DNA from 2 places in the Acetivibrio cellulolyticus CD2 genome. Region 1 is predicted to be linked to the other one. Evidence: riboswitches for the same ligand, from Rfam matches in the RefSeq annotation. Region 1 holds a riboswitch; the other holds the start of a gene.

Evidence for each region. A riboswitch is a leader RNA that binds a small molecule or an ion and turns the genes downstream of it on or off. The one in region 1 is predicted to bind cyclic di-GMP.
Region 2: it holds a riboswitch for cyclic di-GMP, as region 1 does, so the genes downstream of both, ACECE_RS0211945 (transglutaminase-like domain-containing protein) here and ACECE_RS29440 (cellulose binding domain-containing protein) in region 1, are expected to answer to the same signal.

The regions. Positions count from the first base shown of each region.
Region 1 covers NZ_JH556657.1:512,787-517,030, reverse strand. The annotation lists gene ACECE_RS0214240 (hypothetical protein) at 132-1,175, opposite strand; cyclic di-GMP riboswitch class I at 1,597-1,680, shown strand; gene ACECE_RS29440 (cellulose binding domain-containing protein) at 1,787-4,141, shown strand.
Region 2 covers NZ_JH556655.1:38,025-42,268, reverse strand. The annotation lists gene ACECE_RS0211950 (cohesin domain-containing protein) at 1-1,087, shown strand, start outside; gene ACECE_RS0211945 (transglutaminase-like domain-containing protein) at 1,222-2,064, opposite strand; cyclic di-GMP riboswitch class I at 2,081-2,166, opposite strand; cyclic di-GMP riboswitch class I at 2,255-2,339, opposite strand; gene ACECE_RS31110 (hypothetical protein) at 2,859-3,032, shown strand; gene ACECE_RS0211935 (hypothetical protein) at 3,140-3,496, shown strand; gene ACECE_RS0211930 (THUMP domain-containing class I SAM-dependent RNA methyltransferase) at 3,698-4,244, shown strand, end outside.

The DNA of each region.
Region 1 (4,244 bases):
CAAAATATCCATGTCCACTCAAATTAAACTCTTTCTCGATTTCGCATCTTCATTTCACTCCAAGGGCCTATAATTAAAAAGAGAATGCGATAAGAATCACATTCTCTAAACTAATAAATTATAAACTATACTTAAATTTTACATCTTAAAACACAAACTCTTTTTGCCCCAATATTTTGCCAATACTCTATGTGCCCGTCATCCTGTCTGAAATTCTCAAAGGAATAATTGTTTGCTTTTACATAATCAACTATATCCTTAGAAAACAACACATCCCAACCATCTTCCCTAACTGAAGGAAGCTTACTGAATGTAAACTCATCATACAATTGTCTGAACTCATCAAACAACAACACTTTATATGTCCTGCTGGTATTTTTATACACTGCATACCCAGCTCTTATTTTAATTATATCCTCAACTTGAATATTTCTATCTTCAATTAATAGCGCATGTAGTTTCTTATCAAGATAAAGCATCTTAGAGCTATCCAAATAGGTATGTAAAGCTTTTTTGTTATTTATATTCTTAAAATTTTTAAGGGATACTTTAAGGAAATCTGGTTTATCATTTTTAAATAAAACGATAGTTGCTTCATCTTTATACAAATACCAAATTTCATTATCATCCATATGTATAACATCGCCAGTCAAATTCTTTTCATTAAATACCGGGAACAAGAATGGTTCATCCTCAAAAAACTTGACACGTCTTATTGCAACGTCATTAGCTTCTTTAACGGTAACGGTGCATGGTTCTCCCCAGATATCACGGTCTATTATAACCATCCTTCCAGAACCTGTACTGTAAATATAATTCTTTTTGTTTGAAAAAGATAAATCCTTTTTGTCAACACCTAAAATCCTTTCAAGATTTCTAATTTTATCCTTCTTTAATGAATTCAAAAAACTAGTAGCCCTGTCAGAATTCTGATGTATACTATCTATCAGATTATCTTTTAAGGTTTTAGAAAGTGTTACTACGCCTTCCTTACTCTTTTCCGATTGTGCAGGCGGAACTTTAGAGTCAGACTCGTTAGTAACTTTCTCACTTTCATTAACTTCGCTTTGAGTTCTTCTTTTCTCCATAGAATTTGACGACGCAGCTAAAATGTCTTCTGGAAGTAAATTAATATCTTTCATGGTCACCCTCAAAATGTCTTTTTTATTATCCATGAAACCACCCCTTAAATTTAAACAAACGAAACAACATAGATATGATTAATTGTAAATTCATATTATACTTATGTCATACTACATAATAATTATAACTTATAACATAAAAAATGCCAATACCTTTATAAAAGAATTTCTTAGAGCGGTGTGACAATAATATGTATAGTTTGAATTTTGTACTTGTAATTATATGCCATTTTTGATAATAAAGCAACACTTTTTTATGATGATTCCAACTAAATTTAAAGGATGTTTTTTATATATAGTAGATAACGTTTAAGTGCTATATAGATTTAACTTTAGCGTTTGTCATATATAGTATTTGAGTCCTAATCTAGTATTTGAGTCCTAATCTAGTACTAATAGCCTATTAAAATCGATTCCATAATATGCTATAATGAAATCTATATTAACAAAACATCATTTGAAATGGTAAACCTGGTGAAAACCAGTGACACAAAGCTACGGGTCTAAGGTCTTTGACTAAGACAGCCGAGTTGCCGAAAATGATAGTTTTATTTTTTGGGTTTTCTCCAATGATCTCCAAAGCTTCATTGCCCCTTCTAAATGAGTATTTGTTAGTATAGGAAATTTGAAGGGAGAGAATGTTTATGAAAAATGCAAAAAGAATTTTTGCAGCACTAGCCATTTTTGTTTTTCTTTTCACTTTTGGATTCATTTTTATCTCACCATCTCCAAGTAATGCTTCAATTCCAACTCCTTGGCTTCATGTAGACGGAAAGTACATTAAAGACCCCGGCGGCAATACAGTAGTCTTAAGAGGTGTATCACTAATTGACATCGGTGCTATTGAACATCAGGGATCATTTAGGGGCGGCAAAACAGCCGTTGACCTTATTAACATGGCTACTAATGAATCTAGCGGATGGTATTCGAGAGTAGTCAGACTACCTGTTTATCCAGCAGCTATTGATGGTGAAGCCGGATGGACAAACTGCTGGTATAATGGTAAATCAAGCAACTCATATTATGACGATCATCTTAAAGCTGCTGTCGAGGCATGTATTGCCAAAGGAGTGTACTGTATAATTGACTGGCACTACATTGATACTTATACGGATAAAGATACACAAACAAGAGAATTCTGGACTTTTATAGCAAACAAATATAAGGATACTCCTAATGTAATATTCGAATTATTCAATGAACCAACTTACCCTGATAGTTGGAGCACATGGCGAACTACTGCACAGGGCTGGGTAGACATGATACGTACGATCGCACCTAATAACCTCATTATCGTAGGCGGACCAAGATGGTCACAAAACCTCGGCCAGGCTGCTACCAGTCCTGTAACAGGTGGTAACATTGTTTATAACGCTCACTATTATCCAACTCATGGTGGGTCAAGTGCATGGGATGCAAACTTCGGTAATGCAGCAAATTCAGTTCCTTTCCTTAATACTGAATGGGGATTCCAGCATGATGGTGATTCAATTACCACAGGTACTGTAAGTAGTTACGGTCAGGCATATAAGGACTATTTGGAAACCAAGGGTATAAGCTGGACCGCATGGACTTTTGACAACGATTATAAACCTGTTATGTTCTCAACACGTGTTTCCTCATGGGATCTTGCAGGTTCGACCAACAATGCCAGCGGAGATTCAACTTATAATGATCATATGGGCCAATTTGTAAAAGACTGGCTGTACGAAAAGAGGAATAGCAATATTCCTTCCGGCAGTGCCGCAACCGCTGCGGTAACCGCAACCGCCGCTGCTACCCCAACTAAAACTGCAACAGTAACTGCTACACCTACTAAAACTGCTACACCTACTTCAACAGTTGCTGCTACTTCTACTTCACAATCATCTAATAAAATCTTGAACATTCAAATGTACAATGGTACTACATCATCTTCAACAAATGGAATAACTCCTAAGTTCAAATTAACAAATATAGGTTCATCTGCAATTGATCTGTCAACTGTAAAAATAAGATATTACTATACTATGGACAGTTCAGCTTCACAATCATTTAGTGTTGACTTTGCTTCAGTTGGCAGCTCGAACATAACTGGAACATTTACAACTGTTAGTCCTTCAGTTACTGGAACAGACTGTTACTTTGAAGTCGGGTTCTCATCGAGTGCCGGCACTTTGGCAGCTGGTTCAAGTACTGAAATACAGGCAAGGTACAATAAATCCGACTGGTCAAATTATAATCAATCAAACGATTACTCCTTCAATCCAACAGCTACGGCCTATGCTGATACGGATAAAGTAACAGTATATCTTTCAGGAACCTTAAATAGTGGTACTCCTCCATCAGGTAGTGGCACAACCGTCACTGCTACACCTACACGTACAGCTACACCTGTAGTTACACCTACACGTACAGCTACACCTGTAGTTACACCTACACCTACAGCTACACCTGTAGTTACACCTACACGTACAGCTACGCCTGTAGTTACACCTACACGTACAGCTACACCTGTAGCTACACCTACACCTACAGTTGCTGCCACATCTACAAATTCATCCAGTGCTAGCTTGAACATACAGATGTTCAATGGTAATACAGCTTCTTCATTAAACGGCATAACTCCTAAGTTCAAGTTAACAAATACAGGGTCAACACCAATTAATCTGTCAACTGTAAAAATAAGATATTACTATACTGCTGACAGTTCAGTTTCACAACAATTTACTGTTGACTATGCTATGGCTGGAAATTCAAACATAACTTCGTCATTCATAAGTATGAGTTCTCCAACTACAACCGCAGACTGTTACCTTGAAATCGGCTTCTCTTCAGGGGCAGGTAGTCTTGCCGCTGGTGCAAGCACAGAGATACATTCAAGGTTTAATAAATCCGACTGGTCAAACTACTCTCAGACAAACGATTATTCTTTCAACTCGTCAGCAACAAATTTTGTTGACTGGACTAAGGTAACAGTATATTTATCCGGTACTAAAGTAAGTGGTACAGAGCCATAAAAGCATAATGGACTGTCGTACTGAACCGCTCCCTGTCAAGTAGACAGGTAAATATCTCCAGCCAAGATTTTTGGTTGGAGATATTTTTATGATACTTTATTCT
Region 2 (4,244 bases), on a different contig from region 1:
CGTACCTGCTAAAGGAATCAGTACAACGGACATGACAATTATATATGATAAAAATATGCTCAAATATTTAAGTGGAGAAGTTGGAAGCATAGTTTCAAATCCTAATACAAACTTTGGAATAAATAAAGAAGCAGATGGTAAGTTAAAGGTATTGTTCCTTGACTATACAATGAGTGATGGCTATATTAGTTCTGATGGAGTGTTTGTAAAGCTCAAATTTAAAGTAATAAGTTCTGCAAGGACATCTACTAGTATAACAGTAAATGATGCATCCTTTGGAGATAAAGATCTGAAAAGTGTACGTGCAACATTATATTCTGGGACTCTTACTTTAAATAGTGGAGTGACTGTAACTCCAACAAGTACTGTAACTCCAACAAGTACTGTAACTCCAACAAAGACTACGTCAGTAAAAACAACACCAAACAGTGGTACTGTTGTAGAACCTACTGAGGATATACCTGCTGGTGTTAAAACTGGAGAACATAAATCATATCTTAAGGGATATACTGACAATTGTTTTAGACCAAAGAAGGAGATAACAAGGGCAGAAGCTGCAGTTATAATTGCAAAATTCGTTGATGTAGGTAGCTCAGCAAATTCTAATAATGTTAATTTCCCAGATGTCACCAATAAACATTGGGCAAAAGAGTCTATTGAACTTGTTACTAAGGTTGGATTGTTTAAAGGATATCCTGATGGTAGTTTTAAGCCCGATCAGACAATAAAAAGAGGTGAATTTGCAGCTGTTATTTACAACTTGCTTGATCTTGATGCAAGTACAGGCTTGAGTAATAATTTTACCGATATAGATGACCATTGGGCAAAAAGCTTTATACTAAAGCTTGCTAATTTACGATATATCAATGGTTATTCCGATGGGACTTTTAAGCCAGATAATAAAATTAAACGCGATGAGTGTGTCGTTTTGGTTAATAGGGCTTTAAATAGAGGGCCACTGAATGGTGCAACATTAGATTTCACTGATGTACCTAAAAACTATTGGGCATTTAAAGATATTGCAGAAGGATCTTTAGATCATAAGTATTATATAAATTCAGATGAGGAAGAAGTTATTATAAAATAATTTGGGTATATAAGCTAAATTGATATTGATACAACAACGTAATATTAATAGTTAATAATGAAATAGAAAAGCTGCCCTAAAGTATATAAATAGTTACTTTTGGGGCAGCTTTTCTATTTGCTATCATTAATTTATTAGTATTCAGAAATCTTTTCATGGTCTGTATAAAAGTCGCTATTATCAAAATAATTTGTGTTGAGACTATGTGCGAAGGTTGTATCTACATTAACCCAGCGATTTTCTTCAGGGATATATATTTCATTCCAGGCATGGAGTTCCTTTCGATAGGGATTAACAAAGTTTCCTTTTATAACTTTTACCTGTAGTCCAACTGCTCTTCCTAGAGCGGCTACTAGTGTAGAATAATCATAACATACGCCAGTTTTAGTTTTTAGGGTTATCACGGCGCCATAGTCATTATCAAAATTTTTATTGATTTGCCTTAAATACTTATCATAATCATATTCAATGTTTTTTGCTACCCAATTGTATATTGATAATGCTTTATCTTTTTCGGTTGTTGAATATTGTGTAATACTTTTGGCAAGTGCAATGATTTCTTCATTATTACTTTCAACATGTTTGGTTGGAACCAAAAATCGATTAACATCTATTGTGTTTTCAACTTCTAAAGTAGGTCCATAAGAGTAGGTTCTATCGTATTCATGAACAACGACGGAAATTTTATACTTTCCTTTACCATCGATAAGCCATATTTCTTCTTTATATTTCCCTTTGGTTAGTGATACATCATACCAAGTTGACGTGTCGTCCTTCGAAACAATGATTTTGATTTTGCTTTTATAAGTATTGCCGGTAAGAACAACTTTGCCTTCAACTGATGTAGGAAGCGTTTCGAGTACTACACCATTAGAGACAATTAAATGGGTTTGAGTGTCACCAAAAGCTTGTACGGAATTCAGACAAATAGTGATGACAATACTAATTAGTAGTAAGTATCTTAGGCTTTTTTTCATAATTATTCCTCCCTTATTCGGTAACTCAGCCATCATAGTAATGAAACCCGTAGACCTGTAGTTTTGCGTCCTCAATTTTCATTGAGTTTGCCATTTTCGAAAGGGTTATAAGGTTAAGAAACAGAACAACTAAAAAAGCCCTTATTGGGATTACCAATAAGAGCACTTAAGAGTTCTAGTCTCTTAAACACTTGGCAACCCGGCTGTCGTAGTCAAGCGACCGTAGACCCGTAGTTTTGCGTCTCTATCTTTCGATAGATTTGCCTTTTACAAATGATTGCAAATTAAATTGTTCTTAATACTATTATACTATAAAACCAAACATAATTCAATGCTTTAAAAAAATTACATGCTTGAGTTGAATGAATAAATCCAGTGCTTTTCAGAATAGACATTTTTTTAAATGTATGATTTCCAAGATAAGTATGCACTAGAAAAAGTTCAATAAAGAACAAACTTTGCATATTTGTATCTACATATATAATTATATAATTTTTAAAGTTGATTATATATAGTAAATTAGTTTCATTTTCTGTGATTCAAAGTTACTACTAAATATAAGACTGTTTTCAGCTAAGAAATAGTATACATACTGTAAATGCTAGAAGAGATAGATTTAATTTTATTTAGGGAAATAATTGAATATATGGCTTATTGGATTTAGAATGGGAAAAGGTTGCTTATAATCTTTGATATAATGATATAAATGTATGAACTTTTTAGCAGGTTTCGACGTCTAATTATAGTGTTAGTAAATATGAATTTGAAAAGTGTTTAAGGGGGATCGGCTACATATGAAAGGGTATAGCTATACTGAAATTGGGATGCTTTTAGGAGCTGCAATGGGAGGGGCGATTGCGGTTTTAGGGTTTTCAATTTGGAATAGTTTAATGTCATATATTTTAGTTGGTTTTTCAATATTATTAGGAATATTTGCAGGTAAAATTGTAGAAAAAAAGCGAATGTAGAATTTGTATGGTTAAATAAAATTCTGCTAAATATAATTTGAATAATTGCACAGAAAGTAATAAACAGAGTTAATATTTGAAATAATAGATTCATCACATTAACATGAATGGAGGAATCTATCATAGCTACTAATGAGTATAATGAAGCAATAAGCCTGGTAAACGAGCTTGAAGATATGGAAAAACGTATATGTAATTTGCCTAATGTATTTGCAGAAATATTAAAAGATGAGATAAATGCAAATGATGAGCAAAGATTATTTAACGGGTTTAAAAGAATTATAAAAAAATATTCCCAAGATACAAAAGGGCAAGAAGTTATGGATGAAATGATTAGGGTATTGTGCGGTGGAGCATCTATATATGAAATACTTCAAGTAACCAAGGAGGAAAGCATAGACCCAACATTGTCGACAGGAATAACAGTAGAGAATCAATGCCATGTTGACAATATAGACCAATAAAAAACACAAAATTAGCTATGGGAGCAGCACAATAGTCAAACATCTCTTAATGTATAAAGAAACCTTTTGATGTAGACTTATTATGGATATTCTATAGCTGATTTTATTTATATTTAAAAAAATTTATTGTTTATAATAATTCCAATGGATATAATAAATACTGCCAAGTAACAAATATGAATAGACTTGAGGTATGATTATATGGGGAAAATACATCTTATTGCAACATCTGCTTTTGGAATAGAGGCAGTTGTAGGTAGGGAACTTGAAAAGCTTGGATATAGCGATCAATATGTAGAAAACGGAAAAGTTACTTTTTCTGGTGATGAAAGTGCAATTTGTAAAACGAATTTGTGGCTTAGAACAGCAGACCGTGTATTATTGAAAATGGGAGAGTTCAAAGCTTTATCTTTTGATGAGCTATTCGAACAAACAAAAGCACTTCCATGGGAGCAGTGGATACCCGAAGACGGAGAATTTCCGGTGGATGGTAAATCTGTTGACTCAAAACTTTTTAGTATTTCTGACTGTCAGGCTATTGTAAAAAAGGCTATAGTTGAAAGGCTTAAGCAGAAGTATAAATGCGAATGGTTTAAGGAAACAGGTCCGCGATATAGGGTTGAAGTGTCATTGCTTAAAGATATGGCGACATTAACAATCGATACTAGCGGGTCAGGGCTTCATAAAAGAGGCTATAGGAAGCTTGTAGGAGGAGCCCCGCTAAAGGAGACAATGGCTTGCGCTTTAA